3 regions of the Pseudoalteromonas sp. OF7H-1 genome follow, and region 1 is predicted to be linked to each of the others. Evidence: predicted binding sites of a transcription regulator. Region 1 holds the regulator's gene; each other region holds the start of a gene.
The links. The regulator LexA, encoded in region 1, represses DNA repair genes until DNA is damaged. The targets are predictions, from matches to a motif close to TACTGTATNNNNATACAGTA.
Positions count from the first base shown of each region.

Region 2: a site for LexA is predicted at 2,680-2,699, ahead of umuD (translesion error-prone DNA polymerase V autoproteolytic subunit). Genes of this name have one in related genera too.
Region 3: a site for LexA is predicted at 2,306-2,325, ahead of MHN30_RS13420 (YebG family protein). Genes of this name have one in related genera too.

Region 1 is NZ_JAKRFX010000026.1:54,135-58,464, reverse strand. It holds gene lexA (transcriptional repressor LexA) at 565-1,179, shown strand; gene coxB (cytochrome c oxidase subunit II) at 1,540-2,682, shown strand; gene ctaD (cytochrome c oxidase subunit I) at 2,682-4,256, shown strand; gene MHN30_RS22545 (cytochrome c oxidase assembly protein) at 4,256-4,330, shown strand, end outside.
Region 2 is NZ_JAKRFX010000022.1:21,310-25,639, reverse strand. It holds gene MHN30_RS20965 (WYL domain-containing protein) at 1-475, opposite strand, end outside; gene MHN30_RS20960 (hypothetical protein) at 794-1,093, opposite strand; gene MHN30_RS20955 (3'-5' exonuclease) at 1,181-2,086, opposite strand; gene umuD (translesion error-prone DNA polymerase V autoproteolytic subunit) at 2,727-3,176, shown strand; gene umuC (translesion error-prone DNA polymerase V subunit UmuC) at 3,184-4,330, shown strand, end outside.
Region 3 is NZ_JAKRFX010000009.1:208,275-212,604, reverse strand. It holds gene MHN30_RS13430 (GAF domain-containing protein) at 1-347, shown strand, start outside; gene MHN30_RS13425 (amino acid aminotransferase) at 528-1,718, shown strand; gene MHN30_RS13420 (YebG family protein) at 1,976-2,290, opposite strand; gene MHN30_RS13415 (helix-hairpin-helix domain-containing protein) at 2,762-3,070, shown strand; gene MHN30_RS13410 (hypothetical protein) at 3,122-3,427, opposite strand; gene dsbB (disulfide bond formation protein DsbB) at 3,440-3,949, opposite strand; gene MHN30_RS13400 (amidohydrolase family protein) at 4,149-4,330, opposite strand, start outside.

The sequences.
Region 1 (4,330 bases):
TTATCCGCCGATAGGTTGCAATGAAGTTCCGGCAAAAACCATGTACATAAAAACCCGTTACAGTAATGCAGCGGGTTTTTTGCTGTTTGGGGTATAGAGATTTGAGATATAAAACCTCGCAAGCCAATCAACACATCGCGAGGTGAACTCACTCCTATCACAGTATCAGCACAGTGCAACATGGTAGGTGGTTTACCCACCGATGGCTTGCAATGAAGTTCCGGAAAAAACCATGTACATCAAAACCCGTTGCAGTAATGCAACGGGTTTTTTGCTATTTGGGATATAGAAAACCTCGCGAGATGAACTCGCTCCCACCACAGTATCAGCATAGTGCAACATGGTAGGTGGTGGTTAGTCAGCCCTAAATCTTAATAATCTATTTCTTATTGCGTAGAGTCGTAGGTTATGCTCTGAGGCACAGACTTCACTTCTTGTTTAATGGTGCTCTAATTAATGCTATTAGCAAACACACTTAAAATATGTCGAATAAAGAAACATTTGCGATTTTTTTTGAGCTGTATATACTTACAGTAAATAAACCACTGTATGGAACACCAGTTAATGCGTCCTCTAACAAAACGACAAGAACAAATCTTTGAATTAATAAAAGTATTCATAAAAGATACTGGCATGCCTCCAACTCGTGCTGAAATAGCTGATGCTTTGGGTTTTAAGAGTGCAAATGCAGCGGAAGAGCATCTTAAGGCGCTTGCGAAAAAGGGAGTTATCGAAATGGTCCCTGGCGCAAGCCGAGGGATTCGACTTGTAGAGGATGAATCCGAACAACTTGGTTTACCTATTATTGGCCGTGTTGCTGCTGGTGAGCCTATTCTGGCAGAGCAACATGTAGAGAGCCACTGTAATGTAGATGCGAGTTTTTTTAAACCTAATGCTGATTATCTTTTGAGAGTTAATGGTATGAGCATGAAGGATATTGGCATTATGGATGGTGATCTACTAGCCGTTCACAGCACTAAAGTGGCTGAAAATGGCCAAGTGATAGTAGCTCGTGTAGAAGAGGACGTGACAGTTAAACGCTTTGAAAAGAAAGGAAAGAAAGTCTTATTACATGCTGAGAATGAAGAATTTAAAGCGATTGAAGTGGATCTAGAGCATCAAAATTTCTCCATTGAAGGGTTAGCTGTCGGCGTTATCCGAAGTGCTGACTGGATGTAGTTTATGAGAGCGAGTGTAGCGTTAAATATAAAGTTGCGCTTGCTTTAACTATATTTTGTTTAAAAAGTGATAATTAACTTTTCTAACTATGTGAAAGTAGGATGATTATAGTGACTTTAATCATTTAGTAATATTTTTAGTTTTCTGATATTTATACACTATTTTTCATCATTCTTTGTTTTACCCCCTATAGTCCCCAGTTTTGATTCTAAAGTCGGTCTTCTCAAAAATCTTGCAATTTGTTTGTTTTTTGACTAATTGGTTAATAGTCGTGCAGTAAGTCTATGTACAAATAGACAATATGACAGTCATCCAATAATAACAAAAGACAACCGCGAGTTGTCTTGAAGGAGACGTCAAATGAAAATTTGTCGATTAGTTGTAGCATTCATCGCAGTGCTAATCGCCATGCCCTCACTTGCTAACAGCGCTTACAATATGAGGCAAGGTGTTACAGACATTAGTCATCAAGTGTATGAGCTTCACATGACCATATTTCTAATATGTTGCGTCATTGGGGTTATTGTATTTGGGGTTATGTTTTGGGCGCTTATAAAACACAGAAAGTCAAAAGGCGTTGTTGCAGCGCAATTTCATGAAAGCACCAAAGTGGAAATACTTTGGACAGCAATTCCTTTCCTGATACTCATTGGTATGGCAATACCAGCCACAAAAACGCTTATTGCTATGGAAGACACGAGTAAAGCTGATCTGACCATTAAGGTCACAGGCTCTCAGTGGAAATGGCACTATGAGTATATGGGGCATGATGTTGAGTTCTATTCTTTGCTCTCTACTCCGAAAGATGAAATTAGTGATCTCAAAGAAAAAAATGAAAATTACCTGCTTGAAGTTGATAAGCATTTAGTTATTCCCACCGATAGGAAAGTTCGCTTTTTGATGACCTCAGATGATGTCATCCATTCTTGGTGGGTGCCCGATTTTGCGGTGAAGAAGGATGCCAATCCGGGCTTTATAAATGAGGCATGGACAAAGGTAAACGATGAAGGAATTTACAGAGGCCAATGTGCTGAATTATGTGGCAAAGATCATGGCTTTATGCCTGTCGTTGTCGAGGCCGTAAGTCCCGATAAATTTGATAGTTGGCTCAACGATGCTAAAGCTGAAAAAGCAAAAGCAGAGGCTGAGTCACAAGCAGTTGCCCAACAAACCCTTTCGAAAGAAGAGTTAATGGAGGTTGGTGAACAAACTTACATGGCTTATTGCGCAGCTTGCCATCAACCAACCGGGCTTGGGCTACCAGGTGTCTTCCCTGCAATGAAAGGGAGTAAAGTCGTCACTGGAGATATTAAAGCTCATATAGATATTCTACTTTTAGGTCGCCCAGGAACTGCGATGCAATCTTTCGCAAAGCAATTAACAATCAAGCAGATAGCGGGGGTTATCACCTATAAAAGAAATAGTTGGGGTAATGACACCGGCGATGTTATTCAGCCAAGCGAAATACAGCGTGAGATAGATGCATTAGAGGAGGGTAAGTAATGAGTGCCATCGTAGAAGAACATTCACACCATACAGCTCCAAAAGGCTTAAAGCGCTGGCTGTTTACTACCAATCATAAAGACATTGGAACACTGTATTTATTGTTCTCACTAACCATGTTTTTGATTGGTGGTGCTATGGCGATGGTGATCCGCGCCGAGCTTTTCCAACCCGGGTTACAGCTTGTAGATCCACACTTTTTTAATCAAATGACGACAGTGCATGGACTAATAATGGTATTTGGCGCAGTAATGCCCGCATTTACAGGCCTTGCCAACTGGATGATCCCAATGATGATTGGTGCTCCTGATATGGCGCTACCGAGAATGAATAACTGGAGTTTTTGGATACTCCCTTTTGCGTTTGCAATTTTACTGATGTCGTTATTTTTGGAAGGTGGCGGGCCTGCTTTCGGTTGGACTTTTTATGCGCCACTATCTACAACATATAGCAATGACAATACTGCATTTTTTGTTTTTGCGGTCCATATAATGGGCATTAGCTCTATTATGGGTGCTATCAACGTTATCGTGACCATCGTCAATCTTAGAGCTCCAGGTATGACATGGATGAAGTTGCCTTTATTTGTCTGGACTTGGCTGATAACTGCATTTCTTCTGATTGCTGTTATGCCCGTACTCGCTGGCGCTGTGACTATGGTATTGACTGATAAGTTCTTTGGAACGAGCTTTTTTGATGCAGCAGGTGGTGGTGATCCTGTTATGTTCCAGCATATATTCTGGTTCTTTGGTCACCCTGAAGTGTATATCATGATATTACCTGCCTTCGGCATAATCTCTACGATAGTACCGACATTTTCAAGAAAGAAACTGTTTGGCTATGCATCAATGGTTTATGCAACCGCTTCAATTGCTCTGTTGTCGTTCGTCGTTTGGGCTCATCATATGTTTACTACGGGCATGCCTTTAGCTGGTGAGTTGTTTTTTATGTATGCAACTATGCTCATATCAGTGCCTACTGGCGTTAAGGTTTTTAATTGGGTAGCTACAATGTGGCGAGGTGCTATTAGTTTTGAGGTACCCATGCTTTTTGCCATTGCGTTTATCGTACTTTTCACAATTGGCGGATTTTCCGGTTTGATGTTAGCAATTACGCCTGCAGATTTCCAATATCACGATACCTACTTCGTTGTCGCGCATTTCCATTACGTGTTAGTTACGGGAGCTATATTCTCAATAATGGCCGCCGCATATTATTGGTTACCAAAGTGGACAGGGCACATGTTTGATATCAAATTGGCTAAATTTCACTTTTGGCTCTCCTTGGTTAGTGTGAACGTATTGTTTTTCCCAATGCACTTTGTTGGTCTTGCTGGCATGCCAAGGCGGATCCCTGATTATGCTCTACAGTTCGCTGATTTTAACGCGATCATTAGTATCGGAGGGTTTGCATTCGGTCTTTCTCAACTGTTGTTTGTTGCAGTGGTTTATAAATGTATAAAAGGTGGAGAGCAGGCTTCTGGGAAAGTATGGGATGGGGCTGAGGGATTAGAGTGGCAAGTACCATCTCCGGCTCCTTATCATACCTTTTCAACGCCACCGGAGATTAAGTAATGCAACATGGTCGCCTGCTTAAGAAGCTTATTTTGTTGACGCTAGGTATGTTTGCTTTTGCCTTTGCACTGGTT
Region 2 (4,330 bases), on a different contig from region 1:
TCGATAACGACACATAGGTGATACTCAAGGCTTTGCCTTTGTGAATGGCCTCGGTGACCTTCGCCACTATAGATAGGCTTGGCTTGTTTAAGTGATAAGGCGCTTCACAGGCCAGAGGCGGTTTTACCTTTCCAGTGAAGCCATCGCCGTACCCTTGGCTGATGGTTGCCAGTGTTCGAACAACGTCATAGTCGAACAAGGGTTCAAATGCTTCACCACGTTTATGCAACTTGAGCTTTTGGTCATACTCAATGTTGCTTGGTGCAAGCTCTCGGTACATTGTGAAGTCTTTCGTTGCCTGAGCGGCGGCTATACTGAAGCGATCGACTAAATCCGCTCGCACCGCTTCTCCCTTAAACAATAAGGTGAAATCGATGTGGGCAATGCGATCCCTGGTTGCTTGTGGCAACTGCGCTATCTGCGAAAGCCTATCTGACTTCGCCACTACCGTTTGTTTCAGACCATCATTTGTCATGCGTCTTGTTTATCCAATTCAACCAGTTTTTTAAAAATTCTGTTTATAAAGTAAGGATCGACATCGCGTAATCACATTGAAAAGCATCACTCAATGCTGCTCTTCATCCGCAATGACTTAGCAATCTCTACCGGTTGAAGCTGGACATATTGCCATAAAACACTGAATAGGCTTCAACCTAATTAATTTTATTAGGTATCATCCTATCACAAATTATTTTGTAGGGAAGACTAAGCGGCAACTTTATGATCTGGATTGCAATTGCCGCTCAGGTATAGGAGTGAAGACATTGTTTCATGCCATTGATGATAGCCGCTATCAATGCGCTACCCGAACCAATGGCACCACGATGTTACCGCGATGCGATACCCCTTTGTCCGACTCTGTAGACATCAGGGCTCGTTGTTCACTCTCCCGAATGCGCCTGGCAACTTCTGCCTGGGCTGGTAGCAATGGCAGCATCCCTTCAGCAATCGCGTCCGGTGCAGATTCTTGGCCACAGGACATCAAATGCTTCCATGGATCTTTAAGAAAGCGCTCGAACGTGATGCCAAATTCAATGATGTGGGCAGAGACGAAGATTTCGCCCCAGTATTCAATGTAGGTGTCTTGGTACATGGAAAGATTCCTCTTGTTGGTTAAACCATGAGTTCACTTTCCATTTTCCAAAGGTTTTCAAATATGCAAGGCTTAACTTGTAGAGAGCTACAAAGCTTTAAATCGATTGCGGGCATCTTTGTAGTCATAGTGGGCATGTTCTGAGCCACGATGATACAAATCATCCAGGTAAGTTTGTTCCTGCGGTAACTCGTCTTCGCTGATTTCGCACCACCAATGTTTGTTGGCACCTTTTACGCCGTCATGCCAGCGGTAACCACGCTCTTTTAGATAGTCCTTTACATCAAACGGCGCACCAAACGCACGAACTAGCACAGTTCGCCTGTCTGCTTCAGACAATAAGTTTGCAACGGACTCGGGCAACAAATGGAACAACCAGGCCATCGCCAAACAATCGGTTGCAGCTCGGTGTCCTTCATAAAACCAACCTAAGCGAAGAAGCAGGTACTCAAGCTTTCGACTTTCAAAGCCCAGTGCTTTCCAATCTATGCCACTGGCTGAACAGGCCCAAGATAGATGGCCTAATGCGGCAAACCGCTTTTCAAAGAAAGGACGATCAAACTGTGCATTGTGCGCGACCACCAGCGGATCATCGGATAACCAACTCGCAACCAGTGCATCATCAATGCGCTGGCCTTGCACCATATCATCGGTGATACCGGTTAAGTCGGTAATCAGCTCGGGTATAGGCTTGCCGGGATCTTCATACAAACTGATCACATCAACAATCGACACAATCCGCTGAGCAGAGGGGCTGTAAAGCACCTTAACCATACCAAGCTCAATAATGGACTCATCATCGGCAGACAGTCCGGTTGTCTCTGTATCGAGCAGCACCATTGGCTGTTCGTCACCGACTACAGGAGATAGTTCAAGTGGCCAGGACTGCGGCTCACGCGTTAATGGAATACGCTCCAGCAATCTAAAATCTTCTGGTCTTTCTGGGATATCCGCGAGGCGCTCTAGCGGAAATGGCGCAGGGGCTCTTGTCATTGATGGTTCCTCTTCAATTCTGTTGTTCGCTTTGGGTTATTTCACTGTGCCACAGGTTGTACAAAATGCACCTTGGATACCTCAGCGTTTTTTTAATCTTTATACTGGGTGAACCCATGTATGAAGGCTTTGGCTAAGCCTTTCAGAAAGTCTTAGCTAAACCGTTTAGGTAACCCTTACCGATACCCTTTACGTATGGCTTAGCCAACCCCTTTTCAAACGGTTGCAAAAGGCTTGAACTGAGTTCGACTGAGCTTTTTAATGATTCTCCTGACTTCGCCTTAAGCCTGTAAATTCAATACGAAGCAGAATTTTACTAACTGTTTTTAAACCCTTTGCGAAGGGTTAAACAAGCCTTATCTGACGGTTACTCGACCCATGCGTTAACCAGTAGCAGTAACAGGATCAGTAACAGAAACAAGAGCAGTAGGCAGAAGCAGTATTGTCCAAGCCTTGCAGGCTTTGACGAGGGCGAGCGATCACCCACATCAAGCTTTTCAACACAAAAAAGAAATCACCCACGACACAACGTCTTACTCGAACAACTACAGTTTACCTACAATTTTACTTGTAGAAATCAGCATAGCATTAGATACTGTATAAACAAACAGTGTTAATTCTATTTTTTTCGAGGTTCGTCATGAGTGTCTCGCTGATAGGCCATAGCGGCGCACTTGCCTTCATCAAAGCCAAGCGCCTTCGTATCCCATTGTTCATGGAACGTGTTTCTGCTGGTTTTCCCTCACCAGCGCAGGATTATGTTGAGCAAACGCTCGACCTCAACGAGCTCTGCATCAAGCGACCGGCTGCAACCTTCTTTGTGCGTGTTGAAGGTGACTCAATGATTGATGCCGGGATTCACCCAGATGATATTCTGGTGGTTGATCGCTCTGTTCAAGCAGAACACGGTGACATTGTCATCGCGGGCATCCATGGTGAACTCACGGTAAAGGAGCTGCAACTGAGGCCGTGCGTCAAGCTGCTCCCAAGAAACCAGGCGTATGAGCCCATCCATATTCCTGAAGGGACAGAGTTAGAGATATTTGGTGTGGTCACCAATGTGGTGCGAAACATGCGCCGCAAGTTGTGACTATCCCATGCCTGTATTTGCCTTGGTGGACTGCAACAATTTTTACGCCAGTTGTGAGAAGCTGTTTCGTCCTGATTTAAAAGATACGCCGGTTGTGGTGCTGTCCAACAATGACGGTTGCGTGGTTGCACGCTCGCGTGAAGCTAAGTTACTCGGTATTAAAATGGGCGTACCCGTCTTTCAGATCAAAGCTGAAATGCAGCGCCATGGCATTTTGGCATTCTCGTCCAACTATGCGCTGTATGCAGATTTAAGCAGTCGAGTGATGCGCACTTTGGAGGAGATGGCACCACGAGTAGAGGTCTACTCCATTGACGAAGCGTTTTTGGACTTAACCGGTATTGAGTCGGCCATATCTCTTGTCGAGTTCGGACAACAAGTGCGAGCGCGCATAGGCCACTGGATTGGGATCACCGTCTGTGTAGGCATTGCACCGACTAAAACACTCGCCAAGCTGGCGAACCATGCCGCCAAAAAGTATCTAGCCACTCAAGGGGTTGTAGACCTGACCAATCCAGATCGGCAACGTCGATTGCTCGCATTAGTCCCGGTTGATGATGTTTGGGGCGTTGGCAGACGGCTTTCTAAGCGTTTAAATGCGTTGGGTATCACCACAGCACTAGACCTCGCCAATGCCTCTCCTAGAGCCATCAGAGACCAGTTTTCAGTGGTTTTAGAGAGAACCGTCAGAGAGCTCAATGGTGAGTCGTGCATTGAACTTGAAGAGATCCCGCCAACTAAGAAGCAAATCGTCTGTAGCCGTTCATTTGGCGCAAAAGTAACGCAATTTGAATTGTTACGTGAGGCCGTATGTGAATACGCAACCCGCGCCACTGAGAAGCTTCGCAAAGAACAGCAGCAAGCCAAAGTGATGACCGTATTCATACGTACCAGCCCCTTTAAGGACAACGAGCCGCAGTACAGTAACTCCGCATCGGGCGAGTTATTGATACCCAGTTGTGATACGCGGGATTTTATCGAGCTGGCCAATCACTTACTCAAGCGGATTTGGAAGGATGGATTTCGTTATGCCAAAGCGGGGGTCATGCTGTCTGACTTTTACGATCCAGGCATGTTTCAACCAGGACTATTCGATGACGTATCTACCCGCTCTAATAGCCAGCAGTTGATGTCTGTATTGGACACCATTAACC
Region 3 (4,330 bases), on a different contig from region 1:
CAAATGAAGGGAAACAACTTCTCAAATTAGCGTACTCTGGCGCGCCGAGTAGACCGCTATTCCCAATAACGGAGGCTTTTGCCGCTACGTCAAATAATATTCAAACGGTATTAAGTGCTAAAGCTCGAGTGATTAATGACATCCCTCAATATGTCGCCAGTGGTGGGGAGTACTACACTTGCGATCCAAAGGTGAAAGCAGAAACCTGTATGCCATTATTCGATGATGCTCAAAATTGTATTGGAATTATTGATGCAGAAGCATTTTCTGAGTCATTTTTCAACGAAGAAATTTTAGCATTGCTTGCAGCGGCATGTACGAGAATTCCTGACTATTTACCCGAATAATTATCGGAATAGTCCGGCTGTAAACTTGACGCCTTTGTGGTGCTGCCAAGTTTACAAAAATGAATAAAATTCTAGATAAATATGGTAACTGAGATGCAAGTCTCTATGTTACCATCAAGTCTACTGGAATCGGGCGTCAGCCGCTCGAGTTTGCATTAATTAAAATAAAAGAGATAAGCCATGTTCTCAGAGCTAAAACCACTTCCAACAGATCCTATTTTAGGCCTGATGGCCGCTTATAAACAGGACACTAACCCAAACAAAATTGACCTTGGTGTAGGTGTTTATAAGGACGAGCAGGGAAATACGCCGGTACTTAGAGCGGTTAAAAAAGCGGAAGCGTTTCGTTTAGAAAACGAAACGACAAAATCTTATATTGGTTTGGCTGGTAACTTAGACTTCTGTCAAAAGATGGAAACACTGTTACTTGGAGAGCATAGTACATTATTGGCAAATCGCGTACGTACGGCGCAAGCACCTGGTGGTACTGGCGCATTACGTGTTGCTGCCGAATTTATTAAACGTTGCAACACCAATGCAACTGTTTGGGTTACGACTCCAACTTGGGCAAACCACATCAGCCTATTTGAAGCAGCTGGTCTAACAGTTAAAGAGTATCCTTACTACGACTACGAAAACAAAGGGTTGTTGTTTGATGAGATGATCAATGCGCTGAAGCAAGTACCTAAAGGTGATGTAGTACTACTTCATGCATGTTGTCATAACCCAAGTGGTATGGACTTAAATCAAGCGCAATGGAAAGTGGTTGCTGAACTTGCGAAAGAGCAAGGCTTTACGCCATTAATTGATATTGCATACCAAGGTTTTGGTACCAGCCTTGAAGAGGATGCACAAGGCCTTAGAACGGTTGCGGATACAGTTGATGAAATGATCATCTGTTCATCTTGCTCTAAAAACTTTGGTTTATACCGCGAGCGTATCGGTGCGTGTTCAATCATTGCAAAAGACAGTGCAACTGCTGATGTTTCAAACTCAGTATTACTTAGCGTTGTTCGTAGTATCTATTCAATGCCACCAGCACACGGTGCTGATATTGTAAATACCATTCTAAGCAGTACTGAACTTACGCAAATGTGGTACGACGAACTTGACGAAATGCGCGGTCGTATCAATGGTCTACGTACGTTGATTAAAGAAAGCCTAGCTGCAAAAGGTGTTGAGCAAGACTTCTCGTTCATCGACCGTCAGCACGGTATGTTCTCTTTCTTAGGTATTAATAAAGAGCAAATTGACAGACTACGCACTGAATATGCTATCTATATGGTAGGCTCTAGCCGTGTTAACGTAGCTGGCGTAAGCAAAGACAATATTGACTACTTTGCTGAAGCAGTGGCAAGCGTGATTAAATAATACCACGCTACACAGAACAAAATAAAAAACCGCAGAACATGCGGTTTTTTATTTTCAGCCTAAACCACCCACTGGAGTAATACCAGTTGTATTAAGTAAATGATCTATCTTGAAGCGGGGAAATAGCTTTAATAGCAAGGCAAAAATTTTGCTATTTAGTTGTTCTAAATGAGAAATTTTTAACGAAGCTAATATGCTATTTCACCCTTCAAATTGATTAGATAATTAATTCAATTGGTATAAGTGGTTATTATCATTTAGGCTTGCTTAATTTTGGTCACTTTATCTGGATCTGACGCTTTTTCGTTTTCAGATTTGTTTTTGGTATTGGCCTTTGGTGCTACTTTGCCACCTTTTAACACAGACACAAAGTCATCTTTTTGTTTTGCAATTTCAAGCGCTAGGGATTCAACTTGTTGTTCACTCAGCGGCACGTCAACTTTCGTTAGCATGTCTTCCAATGCTTCAGCTACATCTAGCATCTTATCATAAGCATCAGCTTCTTTTTTAGACGTGAAAGTCATACGCTCGACTCCATTTCTTTCAACAACATATTTGATGATAACGGCCATGGTTATTCCCCTAGTCACTGTTTTTTTATACAGTAAATCGAATTGAGTGATTAAGCAAGTTATTTTGAAAATTTTTCAAGTGCTGTTGAGTGAAGTGAAATTAATTAAATTCATTAAAAACAAAATCTTAATGTTTATTTTGATTTTTGAAAGAATGAATGTTTTTTGACAAAGTCAATGTTCCAATCTTTATTTAACCTGAGGTTTGGATAAGGAATGAGCTAGCTCATTGCTTTAAACTCACATTAAATTATTTCCTTTATCTAGCCAGAGAGTTTTGGGGATAACCAGGCGAATTTACGCACCAATAGCTGGCTATTGGAAGTGAATTCAACACAGTTAGCGCTAAAACTAGCTGCTAGAAAGGCATTAATTATCCGAAGCTCAGGTTATTTTATAAGCTTGCTGCAATCATCCATTGAGAGGAATGCAAAAAGCTTTGGATACTTTTTACGCACAAGGAGTGTATATATGTTCAATAAACCCACCATACTTTCTATTTTATTGGCGTTAGGTTTAAGCTGTTCAAGCGTGCTCGCAAAACCTGCGGAGCAAGCAAAGTCAGTCTCTCAAACACAGCAGCAAAGTGCTGTACTCGATATTAATTCCGCTGACGCTTCGGCGCTTTCAAGTTTACCAGGGATTGGTATTCGTAAAGCTGAAGCCATCGTAGAGTACCGTAAGAAAATGGGGCGCTTTAAAACAACAACGGAGTTGCTGGAAGTAAAAGGAATTGGGAAAGGAATATTGGCAAAACTGGAGGGAAAAATTAGAGTCTAGTCGTAGTTATTGTGTGCGAGCTTAGCTGCTCGCACACAGGTAGATTGAAGATCAGGGCTTATTCGAGGCGTTAAACTCAGCGATTGCCTGAGCTAGCTTGGGTTTGCCAAACTGTATTTCCAGTGGTGTGGTCAGTAGCGGATAAATTAGTCCTGCTACCAATAAGACAGGTAATAACAGCCAGCCTTCAAATACGACCAATGAGGCAAAAAATGGTGTGAGCAGTAGCAACTTGGCTATTCTTAACAAGACCTTTGTTTTTGCATCAAGGTGGCTAAGTGCAAGACGTAAGATCATCTGCTTGTCACGTAATTTAAACGCTCTCAGTTGCTCAATTTGGCTTAACCTAAAATGCATGAATGTGATATCTCAACTTCTTTTGGTAACGTGGAAAAATAAGAAAAGAATAAATGCAACACTATAAAATGCAAAGATAATTTCCATCCATCCAGGCATAGATAATCCTGCAAAAGACCAATCTATGTTGCCGCAGTCACCTGTTGCAGCAAAGAAACTTGGTAGCCATTCATGCAGCGGCATAAACGCAGGAAAGTTTGGTACAAAGTCACAGGTAAAAGCAAATGGATCCGTTGTGGTTTGCATACTGATATGTTCACGGGCGATAAAATAACCCCAAATACTGCCTACACCCCACGAAACAAATGCCAGACTACGCAGTGCGAAAGAGCTAGGAGAAATCATACCGATTAAACCAGCTGCTAATAAACCCAACATAGCAAAACGCTGATAGATGCACATAATACAGGGCTCTAAACCCATACCGTATTGGAAATACAGTGCAACGGCTTCAAAAATAGCAGCGGATAGTGCTAGCAATCCCCAAGATTGCCTAGAGAGATGAAAAGATGAAATCTTCATTATAGAGAAACCCTTTTTGTTTTATTATGCTTTATCTGGCTGTGTTAGAGCAACCTTACTTCGGCGGTGTGCGCTATCTTTGCGACGATTTTTCGACTCTTGTTACCAGCAGAAGTTCGAAAATATCAAAATAGATCACTTGATTAAGTCAATAGAGGTGAGACCGACATTATCAGTATTTCTATTCTGACGTATTTACTCATTCACTTTTCTCGAGGGCATCGATATGAAAAGTCGCACGCTCAAAGGCGGAGCCATGTAAGATAACGTATTCAATATCGTTGTAAGCCGCGACTGACTGCAAAGGGTTACTATTTAAAAGTAATAGATTTGCCACTTTTCCAGCTGCGATACTGCCGTACTGGTTGTCTATTGCAAATG